2 regions of the Ruegeria sp. CI1 genome follow, and region 2 is predicted to be linked to the other one. Evidence: riboswitches for the same ligand, from Rfam matches in the RefSeq annotation. Region 2 holds a riboswitch; the other holds the start of a gene.
The links. A riboswitch is a leader RNA that binds a small molecule or an ion and turns the genes downstream of it on or off. The one in region 2 is predicted to bind cobalamin.

Region 1 (8,046 bases), on a different contig from region 2:
CCGAATGGCCGCGTCCATCGTGGGCGGCACCACGATGGACCGTCCTGAGTGGGTGGCGGCGAACCCCGTGGCGGTCGAGGCCTATTGCTGTCTGACCAACAACAAGAATCGGGGCGTCAAACCAAATGCCGGTGGCGATGATACTTCGGCCAATGGCCCCAATCCGCGCGACACCAACCTCTATGGACAGATCGTGCGCTGGCGGCCCGCACAGGACGACCACGCGGCCGATACGTTCGAATGGGATCTGTATGTGATGGCGGGCAACCCGACGGTGCACAGTGATGCCTATGCCGGGTCGCCCAACGTGAACGCCGGCAACCTGTTCAACTCGCCCGACGGCATGGCCTTTGATACGACCGGGCTGGTGTGGATTCAAACCGATGGCGACGACAAAAACGAGGGCGATTTTGCCGGAATGGGCAACAACCAGATGCTGGTGGGTGATCCGGTAACCGGAGAGATCGCGCGGTTCATGACCGGTCCGAATGGATGCGAGGTCACGGGCCTTGCCTGGTCAAGCGACCGGCGAACGATGTTCGTGGGCATCCAGCATCCCGGCGGCAACTGGCCCGATGGCGGCACGCCGCGTTCGTCGGTGGTCGCGATCAAGCGCGACGACAACTCACCCATAGGCTGACCTGACCGTCATCCAAAGGAAACGCCCCCGAAACGCGGTTCCGGGGGCGTTTTGTTTCGGAGTGACTGAAATTATTCGGCGGCCTTCAGTTCCTTGCCTTGCGGAATGACCTCGTAACCGGGCTCTTCGGGTTCATCATCGACCATCTCGGGCGGGAAGCCCGGGGCGCGGATATCGAGGCCCGTTGCTACTTCGAGGCGCTTGATGATGTTGGGAGACAACTCGCGGGGGCCAAAACGCGCGATCCCGTCGTTGAAGATGTCGATCAGAACCGGGTTGATCTCCAACGGCACGTTGGCGCGATCCGCAACTTCCTGGAACAGGCCGATGTCCTTTTTCACCAGATCCATTGTGAAGGAAATATCGCGCGAACCGTTCAGGATCACCTGGCTTTCGGTTTCATGCACGAACGAGGTGCCGGACGAGATTTTCATCGCCTCATAGGCGGTGTTCAGATCCATGCCCGCAGCCTTGGCAACAACCAATGCTTCGCAACAGGTCACAAGGTTTGCTGTCGCCAGATAATTGGTGAGAACCTTCAGAACCGAAGCCGACCCGAGGTCGCCAGTGTGCAGGATGCGGCGGCCCATCGTGGTGAGGAAGGGCAGGATACGTTCGAACGTCGCGCGGTCGCAGCCCGCGAAAATCGAGATGTTGCCGGTATCCGCCCGATGGCAGCCGCCCGAAACCGGGCAGTCCACCGCGGCGCCGCCGCGCTCGATCACCATGGCGCCGAGCCTTTTGACCTCGGCCTCGTCGGTGGTCGACATCTCCATCCAGATCTTGCCCGGCTTCACTTCGGGCAACATCTGTTGCATCACCGCGTCCGAGGCCGCAGGCGATGGCAGGCAGGTGATGACGGCGTCACATTCGCGCATCAGCTGTGCCGGACCGTCCGCGCGTTTGGCGCCACGCTCGACGAACATGTCGACCAGATTTTCATTCAGGTCATGCACCGTCAGATCAATTCCGTTCCGCAAGAGCGAGCCTGACAGTTTGTGGCCCACATTACCTAGACCGATGAAACCAACTTTCATGGATTTGTCCTCCCCGGCGGGCGTATGCCCGCGTATACGATTCATGCGGTGACTATGAAGCTTTGAAACCGGCAAGAGAAACGAATAATAATGATCGCAATGGTCAAAAAATTTTGGTGATAAATGGACCGCCTTCCAAATCCGGCCTGGTTGCGAACGTTTGAGGCGGCGGCTCGCCATCTGAACTTTACCACGGCGGCGAAAGAACTTGGGCTGACCCAGACGGCAGTGTCGCTGCATATCCGCTCGCTGGAAGAGGATTTGGGCGAAAAACTGTTTCTGCGCGCCGCGCGTCGGATCGAATTGACGGAACTTGGCCAATCCTATGCGCTGACCGTGCGGCGGGCGCTGTCGGATATCGCGCTCAGCACCAACAGCCTGTTTGGCCCGGCCACCCGCCAAAGCCTGACAATACGGGCAGCAATTTCGACCGCCACCTATTGGATCGCGGCGGAATTGCCTGATTTCAGCGCGCAATATCCGGAAATTCCTGTGCGGCTGGTGTCGCATATCTGGAATGACAGCGCCGCCCCTGCAGATGTCGATATCGAGATCCGGTTGGGACATGGCGATTGGCCGGGCGTCATGGCCGAGAAGTTGAGCGAGGAAACCATCGTTCCGGTCTGCCGTGCCGGTGACCCCGTTCCCACCATCCGGCAGATGCACAGCGGGCCGTTGATCCACATTCTCGGCTACGAGGACAACTGGGCGCGCTACCTTGAGGCGCATGGGCTTGACCACGACCCATCGGCAACCCGGCACGCCGTCGATACCACGGTCGCGGCGTTGCAACTGGTGATGGGAGGGGCGGGTTACGCCACCATCCTCGGCCGTTTTGCGCGCAATGCCATATCCCAGGGCGCACCGCTGCAAATTGCCGGGCCACCGATTCCCTTTGGGCAGTCGCATTACCTGATCCGATCCGACGCGGCGACATCGGTTTCCGGTTCAGCACGCCTTTTCGAGGCATGGCTGCGGGACAGGTTGGCTGGCGATGCCGCTGGTTAACGATGGCGGGTCGCTTTTTCACCCTGACGGTTCACAAGCCTGACGCCGCGCTTGACAAGTCCCCTGCCCTTGCCGCATGTCCGCGCTGTTGGTGTCTGCGCGAGCAGATGAAAAGGGAATGCGTCAGCGGTTCACCGTCAAACGCAGCCGCCCCCGCGACCGTGACCGGAGAGGGTGCCCAAATGCCACTGGCCGACAGGCCGGGAAGGCGGGACACCCGACAGGGACAAGCCCTGACATCCGTAAGCCGGGAGACCTGCCAGCGCCCGAAGACCAGACCGGACGGGGTGTTCCGGTGTCGGGCCGTGGCCCGCATGAAACCCCGTTCCCCGAAACCTGAATGGGGGGATGAGAGACGTGACCGAGCCTGCACCAGTCGAACTGCTGGTCTGCACCACCTGCCGCCGGGGTCTGCCCATCGAGGATGACACCCAGCGCCCGGGCGCGCTGTTGCACAAGGCGCTGACCGAGGTCGAACTGCCCGATGGCGTTCTGCTGAAACCGGTCGAGTGTCTGTCGAACTGCGATCAGGGCTGTTCGATCGTTCTGCGTGGCGGGCCGTCACGCTGGACCTTCGTCTATGAGAACCTGAGCGAAACAGACGATGTCTCGATCATCGTCGAAGGCGCGACCAAGTATCTGGCCACCGAGGACGGGCTGGTAAAGTGGCGCGACCGCCCCGAACATTTCCGCAAGAACTGCGCCGCCCGCATTCCCCCGATTGGAGCCTGAGCCATGAGCACCCTTGAAAAACTTCCCGTCACCGTGATTACCGGCTTTCTGGGCTCGGGCAAGACCACGCTGATCCGCCACCTGATGCAGAACCCACAGGGCAAGCGGTTGGCCGTGGTGGTCAACGAATTCGGCGATGTGGGCGTCGATGGCGAGATCCTGAAAAGTTGCGCCATTCCGGATTGCCCGGCGGAAAACATCATGGAGCTTGCCAATGGCTGTATCTGCTGCACCGTGGCCGACGATTTCATCCCCACCATCGAGGCGCTGATGGCGCTGGAGCCGCGCCCCGATCACATCCTGATCGAAACCTCGGGTCTGGCGCTGCCGAAACCGTTGCTCAAGGCGTTCGACTGGCCCGACATCCGGTCGAAGATCACCGTGGACGGTGTGATTGCGCTGGCCGATGCCGAGGCGGTGGCCGCTGGTCGCTTCGCGCCGAACGTCGAAGCGGTGGACGCCCAGCGCATGGCGGACGAGTCCATCGACCACGAAACGCCGCTGTCAGAGGTGTTCGAAGACCAGATTTCCTGCGCCGATATCATCCTGCTGACCAAGCCCGACCTGGCCGGACCCGACGGCGTTGCGAAGGCCAGGGAAATCATCGCTGCCGAGGCCCCGCGCCCGCTGCCGGTGGTCGAGGTCGCCGAAGGGGCCGTGGACGTGCGCGTTATCCTGGGGCTGGAGGCCGCTGCCGAGGATGACATGGATGCCCGCCCATCGCACCACGACGGGGCGGACGATCATGAACACGATGATTTCGAAAGCGTCGTGATCGAGTTGCCCGAGCAATCCGATCCCGCCGACCTGATGGCCCGGATCGAACGTCTGGCAAACGAATTGAACATCCTGCGCGTCAAAGGGTACGCCGCCGTATCCGACAAACCGATGCGTCTGCTGGTGCAGGCTGTGGGCGCGCGTGTTCGCCACCAATACGACCGGGCTTGGAAACCGGGCGAAGAGCGCCGCTCGCGCCTGGTGGTGATTGCCGAGCATGACGACATCAACGAAGCCGCAATTCGCGGTATTCTCGAAGGTGTGGCCGAGGCCGCCGAATAAGGGACCGAGACGCCAATGCATGTCGTCTTTCGCGAAAGCCACGGTCTGGAAGAGACCGAAACACCGACCGATCTGGGCCAGAGCCCGGGCGATCTGGTGGTGCTGTCCTTTTCCGACAGCGACCTTGGCGCGTTCGCGGCGGGCTGGCATCGCGGCGGCGGAGCCGAGGGGCGGATGCCGTCATTGCGGCTGGCAAATCTGTCGGCGCTGAAGCATCCGCTGTCGGTCGATACCTATGTCGAACAGACGCTGGAGGGGGCCAAGGGCATCCTGATCCGGCTTATAGGCGGCGTGCCGTACTGGTCTTACGGGCTGCAGCAGGTTCATGCGCTGGCGCAATCGAAAGGGCTGGCGCTGGCTGTTCTGCCAGCGGACGGGCGTGAGGATACCCGGCTGGACGACTATTCCACCCTGCCGGTCTCGACCCTGCGCCGCCTTGCGCATCTGTGTGATACCGGCGGCGAGGTGGCGGCCCAGGCCGCGCTGGCACAGATGGCGCTGGCGACGGGATTGTATGCCGGACCGGTGATGGGGTCCAAAGCGCTGCCCGAATGCGGCGCGTGGTGCCCGGACCAGGGGGTAATCGCGGCAGAGACCGCCTTCGAAGATGGCAAGCCCCGCATCCTTGTCACGTTTTACCGCGCCTATCTCAGCGCGGCTGACACGGCGCCGATCGCCGCCGTGATCCGCGCGTTCCGAGCCCGCGGATATGATGCCGTCGGTCTGTTTGCACCGTCGCTGAAAGCGCCCGCATCGGCCAAATGGCTGGCAGAGCAGGTTGCTTCGCTGACACCTGCGGCCCTCGTCAACGCCACCGCCTTTTCCGGCAAGGGCGGCGGAGGCACATCGCCTCTGGATGCCGCGGGGGTACCGGTTTTTCAGGCCATGCTCGCCACCTCGAACCGCAAGGCGTGGGACGAGGCGGAACGGGGTCTGTCGCCTGCGGACCTGGCCATGCACGTGGTGCTGCCCGAAGTGGATGGCCGCATCACCGGCAGCGTGATCTCGTTCAAGGAGCCGGGGCAGCGCGACGCGCATCTGCAATTCGCACGTGCAATGCACGCACCCGAACCCGACCGGATCGGGGCGCTGGTGGATCGGGTGTCGGGTTGGCTTTGCCTGACGTCGAAACCCAAGGCAAAACAAGTGCCGGTGCTGGTGCTATCGACCTATCCCGGCAAGGACTGGCAGATGGCCCACGCGGTGGGACTGGATGCTCTGGCTTCGGCCGAGGCGATGCTGGAGGACCTGCGCGGCGAGGGGTATGACACCGCGCCGGCAGAGCCCATCGCCGATACCCTGCTTGACGCGCGGACAAGCTGGTCTTTGACAGATTACCGCGCGGCCCTGTCCACCTTGCCCGCTTCGCTGCGGCAAGATCTGGAGACCGTGTGGGGCAAGGCCGAAGACGACCCGGCTTTTGCCAACGGCGCCTTTCATTTTACTGCCCTGCGGCGCGGCAAGGCGATTGTCGCCCTGCAACCCGAGCGCGGCACGCCCGAGACGCGCGACGATGAATATCACGATCTCAGCCGGACGCCGCGCCATTCCTATGTTGCCTTCTACCTTTGGCTGCGCCATGCGGCGGGGGCCGATGCGCTCATCCATATCGGCGCGCATGGAACGCTGGAATGGTTGCCAGGAAAGTCGGTCGCGCTGTGCAAGGCCTGCTGGCCTGAGGCGCTGATCGGCGGTTTGCCTGTGATCTATCCCTTCATTGTCAATGACCCCGGCGAAGCGGCACAGGCCAAGCGACGCATCGGCGCCGTCACGCTGGGCCACGTACCCCCGCCGCTGCGCGAAAGCGGCACGCCGGATAGGATGGTGCGGCTGGAGTCGCTGTTGGACGAGTTTTCCAACGCCGACGGGCTGGATCCAAAGCGCCGCGACCGTCTGCAATCGGACATCCGCGACGAGGCACGGGCCATCGGGCTTGAGAACGATCTGGGCCTTGATCGCGCCACCAGTACCGCCGAAGCGATCACCCGGATCGACCGCTTTGTCTGTGACATCAAGGAAAGCCAGTTCGGCGACGGGCTGCACGTCTTTGGCCGGGTGCCCGAGGTGGCAGGCAATTTCGATATCGCACCGTCTGCCCATGCCGAGCGCGCCGCCTTGCTGGCCGCGCTGGCGGGCAAACGCATCGAGGCCGGCCCGTCGGGATCACCCTATCGCGGGCGTTCGGACGTGCTGCCTACCGGGCGCAACCTCTACACTACCGATCCACGCTCGGTGCCCACGCGGGCGGCCTATGCGCAGGGGGTGAAACTGGCCGAAGAACTGGTGCGGCGGCATCTGCAGGAAGAAGGCGATTACCCCAAAGGGTTGATCGTCGATCTGTGGGGGTCGGCCACCATGCGCACCGCCGGCGAAGAGTTTGCCATGGCCTTGCACCTTTTGGGCGTCAAACCGGTCTGGGATCAGGGATCCGAACGGGTATCAGGCATCGAGGTGCTGCCGATCACCGATCTGGACCGCCCGCGACTGGATGTGACCCTGCGTGTTTCGGGGCTGTTTCGCGACGTTTTCCCGACGCTCTCGGCGCTGTTCGGTCAGGCGGTGCGTGCGCTGTGCGCAAGGGACGAGGCGCCGGACTGGAACCCCTATGCCGGTCAGGAACCTGCGGCCCGTGTCTTTGGCCCCGCGCCGGGCAGCTACGGGCTGAACATGACGCATCTGTCCGAGACCTATACGGACGAGGCCCGCGCAGAGGCCGGGCAGGCCTGGCTTGACGCAAGCTCCTTCGCGCTGGAGGGCGAGCATATCGCGCACGATCGGGATGGCATCACGGATCGTGTCGCAAAGGCCGACAGTTTCGTTCACCTGCAGGACCTGACCGAAACCGATCTGCTGCTGGCCAACGACTATGCCACGCACGAGGCCGGGTTCGCGGCGGCCAAGAAGGTCACCGGTGGCAGCGCCCGGCTGTATCATCTGGACAACACCAACCCCGAAACCCCGCGGGCTCGAACCCTGCCCGAGGAAATCAGCCGCGTTGTTCATGCCCGCGCCGCCAATCCCGGCTGGATCGCAGGGATGCAGCGACACGGGTTCCGAGGCGCGGCCGAGATTGCGGCGACATTGGATCACATGGCCTCGTTCGCGCATCTGTCGGGCACCGTCGCGCCGCATCTGTTCGACCTGTATCACGACGCGACACTGGGCGACCCCGGAGTCGATGCCTTTCTGCAGGACGCCAATCCGCAGGCCCACAAGGCGATGCATGACCGGTTCCGGGCGCTTTTCGACGCCGGGTTGTGGAACACCCGGCGCAACTCGATCCGTGCGGATCTGGAGGGGCTGAGATGAGCGCGCCCATCGTCCAGGGATGGTGCCCCGGCGCGCACCGGCCGATGATGTCCGGGGACGGGTTGGTGGTGCGCGTGCGGCCCCGACTTGCGCGTCTTGAGGCCGGGCAGGTTCTGGGCTTGTGCAAGGCGGCGGACCGATATGGCAACGGCACGATCGACCTGACCAATCGTGCCAACCTGCAACTGCGCGGCGTGGCCGAGGCCGATCATTCGGCCTTGCTGGATGACTTGGCGGCGTTGGGCCTGCTGGATGCGGAAC
Region 2 (8,046 bases):
ATGCTGGAAGAGACGGGGCCGGATTACAACCGCATCTTTTCCGAGCTTGGCGCGGGCAAGGTCGAGTTCCTGCCGATCTCGCGCCGGGCCGATTGCGACAACCCGGATTTTGCCGGGATGCTGGACCGGGCGACCGGGATTTTCATGACCGGCGGCAACCAGTTGCGGCTGTCGGCGATTCTGGGCGGCACGCTGGTGGCGCAGAAGATCCGGCGGCGGAATGCGGCGGGGGTGCCTGTTGCGGGCACCTCGGCGGGGGCATCCATCATGTCGGAACACATGGTCGCCGGAGGCAGTAGCAACGCGGCCCCCGCGCAGGGCAATATCACGCTGGCGCCGGGAATGGGGCTGACCAACGCCGTCATCATCGATCAGCATTTCACCCAGCGCAACCGGCTGGGGCGGTTGCTAACCGCCTCATCCTTCAACCCTTTTCTGATCGGATTGGGTATTGACGAGGACACGGCGGCCTTCATCGGACCCGACAACGTGCTGGAAGTGGTGGGCAGCGGATCGGTCACGGTGGTCGATGCCAGCCATCTCACCCATTCGTCAATGTGGGATGCGCGCGCCGGGGAGGCGCTGAGCCTGCTTGGACTTCGGCTTGACGTTCTGGGCGAAGGGTGCCGTTATGACCTGACGGCTCGTCAGGCGTTTCCGCCGGATGAGCATCTGGCGTTCTGCACCCTGCCGGAAGTGTCCGGGGATAAGGCCGCCGCCGGGGGGGAATAAAAATCTGATAAACGGGGAGCCTCATGAAAATCATCTCGACCAATGTCTTTGTGGGCCCGAATGTCTGGGCGAGTTTTCCGGTCATTCGGCATGTCATTGATCTGGGAATATTGGAAGAGTGGCCATCGGCCCGTATCGGGCCTGCGTTTATCGACGCCCTGATTGCGGCGCTGCCCGGCCTGGCCGAGCACGGCTGTTCCTATCGCGAACCCGGCGGGTTCATCCGCCGCCTGCGCGAGGATGAGGGCACCTGGCTGGGCCATGTGCTGGAGCATTGCGCCATCGAGGTGCAGAACGTGGCGGGCTCGGACGTGACCTTTGGCCGGACTCGCGGCACCGGTCAGCCGGGCCAGTACAACATGGTCTATGAATACCGCCAGCGCGACGTGGGGCTGGCCGCCGGAAAGCTGGCGATGCGGTTGTTGATGCATCTGCTGCCGCAGGAGCTGAAAGAGCAGCTGGAGTACGATTTCGATCCCGAGTTCGATTGGGACGACGAGTTGCGCAGCTTTGTCCTGCGGGCGCAGCGCAAGGAATTCGGCCCCTCGACCGGATCATTGGTCAGGGCGGCGGAGGAGCGCGACATTCCCTGGATCCGCCTGAACGAAGGCTCGCTGGTGCAGTTCGGGCATGGCAAGTTCCAGAAACGCATTCAGGCCACCATCACCTCGGAAACCAAGCATATCGCGGTGGAGATTTCCTGTGACAAGGAAGACACCCACAACCTGCTGAACGATCTGGGCCTGCCGGTGCCGCAACAGCGCATGGTCTATGCCGCGCGCGAGGCGGCCAAGGCGGCGGCGCGGATCGGGTTTCCGGTGGTGGTCAAGCCGCTGGATGCCAATCACGGGCGCGGCGTGTCGATCAACCTGAATTCGGAATCCGAGGTCGAGACCGCCTTTGCCGAGGCCAAGGAGCATTCGCGCAGCCGCGCCATTCTGGTCGAAAGCTTCATCACCGGGTTCGATCACCGGATGCTGGTGGTCAACAACAAGCTGGTTGCGGTGGCCAAGCGGGTGCCGGGCCATGTGGTGGGCGACGGCAAGCACACGATTGCCGAGCTGGTCGACATCGTGAACCTGGACCCGCGCCGGGGCATCGGGCACGAGAAGGTGCTGACCATGCTGGAGATCGACACTCAGGCCAGGCGCCTGATGGAGAATGCGGGCGTGACCGAAGAAACGGTGCTGCCCGAGGGCGAGATTTTCTATCTGCGCTCGACGGCGAATCTGTCGACCGGCGGCACCGCCATCGACCTGACGGATGTGGTGCATCCCGACAATCGCGACATGGCCGAGCGCGCGATCATGGCGGTGGGGCTGGATGTGGGCGGCGTCGATTTCCTGATCGACGATATCACCAAATCCTACAAGAAGATCGGCGGCGCGATCGTCGAGGTGAACGCGGCGCCCGGTTTCCGCATGCACGTGGCCCCGTCCGAGGGCCAGCCGCGCGACGTTGCGGGACGGGTGATCGACATGCTGTTCCCGGCCAGCCAGCAGACCCGCATCCCGATTGCCGCGATCACCGGAACCAACGGCAAGACCACGACGTCGCGGATGCTGGCCCATATCATGAAGGCCAGCGGCAAGATTGTCGGGATGACTTCGACGGACGGCGTTTATGTGGATGGCAAGCTGAGCGTCAAGGGTGACATGACGGGGCCGAAATCGGCGCAGATCGTGCTGCGCGATCCGATGGTGGATTTCGCGGTGATGGAGACAGCGCGCGGCGGGCTTGTCCGGTCGGGTTTGGGCTATCAGCGCTCGAATGTGGCGGCGTGTCTCAACGTTTCGGCCGACCATCTGGGGCTGGGCGGCATCGACACGGTCGAGCAGTTGGCGGTGGTCAAGCGCGTGGTGGTGGAAAGCGCCACCGACACGGCGGTGCTGAATGCCGATGACATCAACTGTCTGAAAATGGCCGATTATGCGCCGGCCAAGACCATTTTTTACGTGACGACCAATCCGGGCCACAGCCTGGTGAAGGAGCATATTCAGGCGGGCGGCAAGGCCATCGTGCTGGAACAGGGCATGAATGGCGACATGTTGACCATCTATGACAACGGGCTGCATATCCCGATCCTGTGGTCGCATCTGATTCCGGCAGCACTTGAGGGCAAGGCGATCTTCAACGTGCAGAACGCCATGTTCGCGGCAGCCATGGCCTATAGTTTCGGGGTCGATCTGGACAATATTCGGCACGGGTTGCGCACCTTCGACACCAGCTATTTCCAGGCACCGGGGCGGATGAACGTGTTTGACGAGCATCCCTTCAAGGTGATCCTGGACTATGCGCACAACCCGGCGGCGCTGGCGGCGATGAGCGCGATGTCCGACCGGATGGATGTCAAGGGCAGGCGGCTGTGCGTCGTCTCGATGCCCGGTGACCGGCGTGATCAGGACGTGGCGGACGCGGCGAAGGCGCTGGCGGGGCATTTCGATCATTTCATCTGCAAGGCCGATGACAACCGCCGCGGGCGCGGCCATGACGAAATCCCGCAGATGCTGAAATCGGGCCTGATGTCGGGCGGAGTTGCCGAGGAGGCGATCAGCGTCATTCCCGACGAGGTCGAGGCGATCAACGCGGCGCTGGACATGGCGGCACCAGGCGACGTGCTGGTGATCTTTGGTGATGACACGGCGCGGTGCTGGAAGCAGATCATCTATTTCAATTCGGATGAGGATGCCGAGTCTGCCGAGGCGAGTGCGGCGGCGCCTGCCCCCGTTCCCGGCGCGTTCGAGGAGCTGTTTGACAGCGATCAGGCGCTGATCCGGGATGAACGCGGCGTGCGGCTGCCGCGGGATGTTGGTGAGGACTCCGACTGAGGGGGCGACATGGACAGGATAGAGGCGCTTGAAACCGCGCTGACCATCACCTGCGCGCAAAGCGATCTGTTTCGTGTGGATGACGCGCGCCGACTGACCGGGCCGGGCCTGATGTGGGACAGTCCGGGGGCGGTTGTCGATGTGTTTTTCGACGGTGATCTGGCGCAGCGTGTCACCGGCTTGTGGCAGGTGCATGCGCGCCGCGTGCTGGATGCGCTGGGCTGGCAGGATGAGGCGCTGGCGTGGCGGGCGTTCACCGGCGGCGTGAACCTGGCGATTTCCGCGCCGATGGATCAGCTGTATTCGGCGGTTTTTGCGGCCCAGACCGCCTGGCATTTCTGCGCGGCGGAGTTGACGGGGGCGGCCTCGGGAAATTTCGAGGCGATGGTTGCCGACCTCAGGGGCGTCATGGAGCGTGAGGCCAACCCGGCCCTGATCGCGCTGATCAAGGCGGCGGAGAAGCACGGCGTCGATATCCTGTGCGACGATGACGAGATCTCGCTGGGTCACGGCGCGGGCAGCCGGACATGGGCCTGGGATGCGTTGCCCTCGCCCGACGCGGTGGATTGGGGCGCGTTGCACAACATTCCCGTCGCTTTCATCACCGGCACCAACGGCAAGACCACGACGACCCGTCTGCTGGAGGCGATTGCCCGTGCGTCGGGCCGGGTGGCGGGGCTGACCTCGACCGAGTTCGTGCGGGTGGGGGACGATATCCTGGACCGGGGCGACTATTCCGGGCCGGGCGGTGCACGGATGCTGTTGCGGGACCGTCGGCTTGAGATCGCCTGTCTTGAGGTGGCGCGCGGCGGCATCCTGCGCCGGGGGCTGCCGACCCGCGCGGCCTCGGCCGCGGTGGTGACGAATGTGGCCAACGATCATCTGGGCCAGTACGGCGTCAACACGGTGCCGGAACTGGCGCAGGCGAAGTTTGCCGTGCGCCGCGCCCTGAAGAAGGGCGGTGTTCTGGTCCTGAACGCGGATGATCCCTTTGTGCGGGACGAGGCGGAAACCACGCCGGGTGTGATCTGGTGGTTCTCGCTGGACCCGGAAAACGATCTGATCCGCCGCGCCCGCGAGCGGGGAGAGTGCTGTTCGTTCCTGCGTGGAGAAGAGATCGTGTTCTTCGATGGGCAGGCCGAGCAGGTCATTCAATCGGTTCGCGATGTGCCGCTGACCATGGGGGGTGCGGCGCGCTATAACATCCTGAACGCGATGGCGGCGCTGTGCCTTGCGCGTGCGATGGAGATCCCGGTTGAGGCCATTCGCGCCGGGCTGGCCGGGTTCAGGCCCGATGCCCGTGACAATCCGGGCCGGTGCAACGAGTTCGCCTTTAACGGCGCGCGGGTGTTTGTCGATTTTGCCCACAATCCACATTCGATTGCGGCCGTGTGCGAGGCGCTGGGCGGGCTGTCGGCAAAGCGGCGCTTCATCGTGCTGAGCCATGCGGGCGATCGGTCGGACCAGGATATCCGGGAGGTCACCAGAACGGCGCTGGGGTTTCAACCGGATGTGGTGGTCGCTGCCGAGTTGGAAGGGTATCTGCGGGGGCGTGAGCTGGGCGAGATTCCGGCACTGATCCGGCAGACCGCCACGGAATGCGGGCTGCGGGAGGATCAGGTTCTGCGCGCGGCCTCGCCGGTCGAGGCCAGCAGGATGATCCTGGATCGGGTCGAGCCCGGTGATCTGGCGCTGTTGCTGGTTCTGTCAGAGCGCGATGCGGTGCTGAACCTTTTGCAGAGCTAGCCCGGGCGCGCGCAGAATTTTCTTGCCGCACCGTAAGGATTGCACTAAGCGCGCGGTACCGGTCCCGAAAGGGCTAAGAGGGAATCCGAGGTGCCGCGCGGCATCAACCGGAACTGCCCCCGCAACTGTAGGCGGCGAGCGCTGTCCGTTCGTGTCACTGGGCCTTTCAGGTCTGGGAAGACAGGACAGGCGACGACCCGTCAGTCAGGAGACCTGCCGGTAAAAACCGAAACACACCGGACGGGGTTGTCCGGGGAGGTTGCCAAAGGATCCTGCCGGGGGCCGTGCGCCGCCCTGCACCGACAGAAGGCGAAATGCGACTGTCGCTTTGGTCAATGCCCTTTCACCCGTTCTCCGGTCATTGACATATGGAGATCGATCATCATGGTTTTGCGTACCGGCCTTGTGGGCCTTTCCCTGTCTCTGTCGGCGGCAAGTGTGGCCGCCAGCGAAGATTTTCCGCTGACCATCGAAAACTGCGGCCATTCGGTGACGTTCGAGGCGCCAGTGGCGTCGGCGGTCACGGTCGGTCAGGCCGCGACCGAGGTGCTTTATGCGCTGGGGCTGGGCGAGCAGGTTCTGGGAACCTCGGTCTGGTTCAACGAGGTTCTGCCTGAATTTGCCGAGGTGAACGCCAAGGTGGAGCGTCTGGCCGACAACGACCCCAGCTTTGAAAGCGTGGTTGCCAGGCGGCCCGGTCTGGTGGCGGCGCAATATGAATGGCATGTCGGCCCCGAAGGCATCGTTGCCACGCGAGAACAGTTTCACGAACTGGGCATTCCGACCTATGTGATGCCTGCCGATTGCGTCGGCAAGGACAACTCGGTCGGCAGTGACGGGACGCGGATCGAGATGTTCTCGACCGATACGCTGTATCAGGGGATCGAGGAACTGGCCGCTGTCTTTGGGGCGTCCGAGAAGGGTGCGGAACTGGTGGCGGACTACAGGGCGCGCGAGGCCGCAGCCATTGCCAGGGCGAAGGCGGTGGAACTTGACGACGTGTCCGCCGTGTTCTGGTTCTCGTCCCCGGAGATGGAAAGCGATCCGTTCGTGGCCGGGCAGAAAGGCGCGCCGGGATATATGATGAACGCGCTGGGCATCCGCAACGTCATCGAAACGGATGAGGAATGGCCGACGGTGGGCTGGGAAACCATTGCCAAGGCCAATCCGACTGTCATCGTGATCGCCAAGATGGACCGTCGCCGCTTTGCCGCCGATGACTATGAGAAAAAGCTGGAGTTTCTGCGCAACGACCCGGTGGCCAGCCGGATGGATGCGGTCAGGAACGACCGCATCGTCATCATGGACGCGCAGGCCATGGACGCCACCATACGCGCAATTCCGGCGCTGGAGGATCTGGCCGAGGAGTTGAGCAGCGGCGGTAACAGCCAGTGAGCGAGATCGCCGCAATCGCCCGGCACGTACTGGGGGCCGTGTGCCTTGCCGTGCCGGTGCTGGTTGCGGCGGTTCTGGCGGGCGCGATGATCGGGGAAACCGCGCTTGCGCCCGAGCTCGTGTTTTCAGTGCTGGCCAACAAGCTGGCCGGGGCGGGTCTGGCCGTCGATCCGATCGATCAGGGGATCGTGTGGAGTTACCGGTTGCCACGGGCGCTGGTCGCCGCGGCCTGCGGCGCGGGACTGGCCGTGGCGGGTGTGGTGCTGCAGGCGCTGCTGCGCAACGCGCTGGCCGATCCGTATATTCTGGGCATCTCTGCCGGGGCCTCGACCGGGGCGGTGGCGGTGACCATCGCCGGATTGGGCGGCGGCGCGTTGTCGCTGTCCTTTGGCGCGTTCAACGGTGCGCTGCTGGCTTTTGGGTTCGTTGCCATCCTGGCCCGTGCGGCGGGTGCGGGTGGCGGACGGGCGGCAACGGCGCAGATCGTTCTGGCGGGGATTGCGGGATCGCAGCTGTTCAACGCGATGACGGCCTTCATCATCGCCAAATCCGCAAATGCCGATCAGGCGCGCGGAATCATGTTCTGGCTGATGGGCAACCTGAGCGGGGTGCGCTGGCCGGATGTGTATCTTGCGATACCTGTGGCTTTTGCCGGCTGGCTGATCTGCCGTTTTCACGCCCGCGCGCTGGATGCCTTTACCTTTGGTTCGGATTCCGCGGCGTCACTGGGCATACCCGTCCGGCGGGTTCAGGCGGTGCTGATCCTTGCCACCGCGCTGACGACGGCGGTCATGGTATCGATCGTGGGGTCCATCGGCTTTGTCGGGCTGGTGATCCCGCATGCCGCGCGATTTCTGGTGGGGCCGGGGCATCGCCGCCTGATCCCGACCGCCGCCCTGATCGGTGCCGTGTTCCTGATTGGAGCGGATATCGTGTCGCGCATCATCATCCCCGGTCAGGTCCTGCCCATCGGGGTGGTGACTGCGTTGATAGGTGCGCCAGCCTTTGCCGTCATTCTGGTGCGCGGACAAAGGAGCGCGCGATGAGGATCGAGGCCCGAGACCTGAGTTACGCCGTGCGCGGCAAGCGCCTGTTGTCAGGTGTGTCCTTTGACGTGGACCCCGGTGAGACGCTGGCGCTGGTCGGTCCCAACGGGTCGGGCAAGTCGACCCTGATGCGCCTGCTGGCGGGATTGGTGCGCCCGAGTTCGGGGCAGGTCGAGTTGGCCGGTGATCCCCTGTCGGCGCTTGGGCGGCGGCAGATCGCCCGGCGTGTCGCCATTGTCGAGCAACAGGCCGACACGACCGAGCGGGTGAGTGCGCGGTCGGTGGTGGAGCTGGGCCGC

Region 1: another riboswitch for cobalamin. It lies ahead of ACR0LZ_RS17860 (DUF1636 family protein); the one in region 2 lies ahead of ACR0LZ_RS03030 (ABC transporter substrate-binding protein).

Annotation. Positions count from the first base shown of each region.
Region 1 covers NZ_JBQFQP010000016.1:83,653-91,698, reverse strand. Annotated here, with positions in the region: gene ACR0LZ_RS17875 (PhoX family protein) at 1-640, shown strand, start outside; gene ACR0LZ_RS17870 (NAD(P)-dependent oxidoreductase) at 712-1,722, opposite strand; gene ACR0LZ_RS17865 (LysR family transcriptional regulator) at 1,801-2,685, shown strand; cobalamin riboswitch at 2,757-2,963, shown strand; gene ACR0LZ_RS17860 (DUF1636 family protein) at 3,034-3,417, shown strand; gene cobW (cobalamin biosynthesis protein CobW) at 3,421-4,476, shown strand; gene cobN (cobaltochelatase subunit CobN) at 4,492-7,785, shown strand; gene cobG (precorrin-3B synthase) at 7,782-8,046, shown strand, end outside.
Region 2 covers NZ_JBQFQP010000002.1:216,639-224,684, forward strand. Annotated here, with positions in the region: gene ACR0LZ_RS03015 (cyanophycinase) at 1-732, shown strand, start outside; gene cphA (cyanophycin synthetase) at 756-3,560, shown strand; gene ACR0LZ_RS03025 (Mur ligase family protein) at 3,570-5,306, shown strand; cobalamin riboswitch at 5,349-5,541, shown strand; gene ACR0LZ_RS03030 (ABC transporter substrate-binding protein) at 5,691-6,701, shown strand; gene ACR0LZ_RS03035 (FecCD family ABC transporter permease) at 6,698-7,747, shown strand; partial or broken gene ACR0LZ_RS03040 (ABC transporter ATP-binding protein) at 7,744-8,046, shown strand, end outside.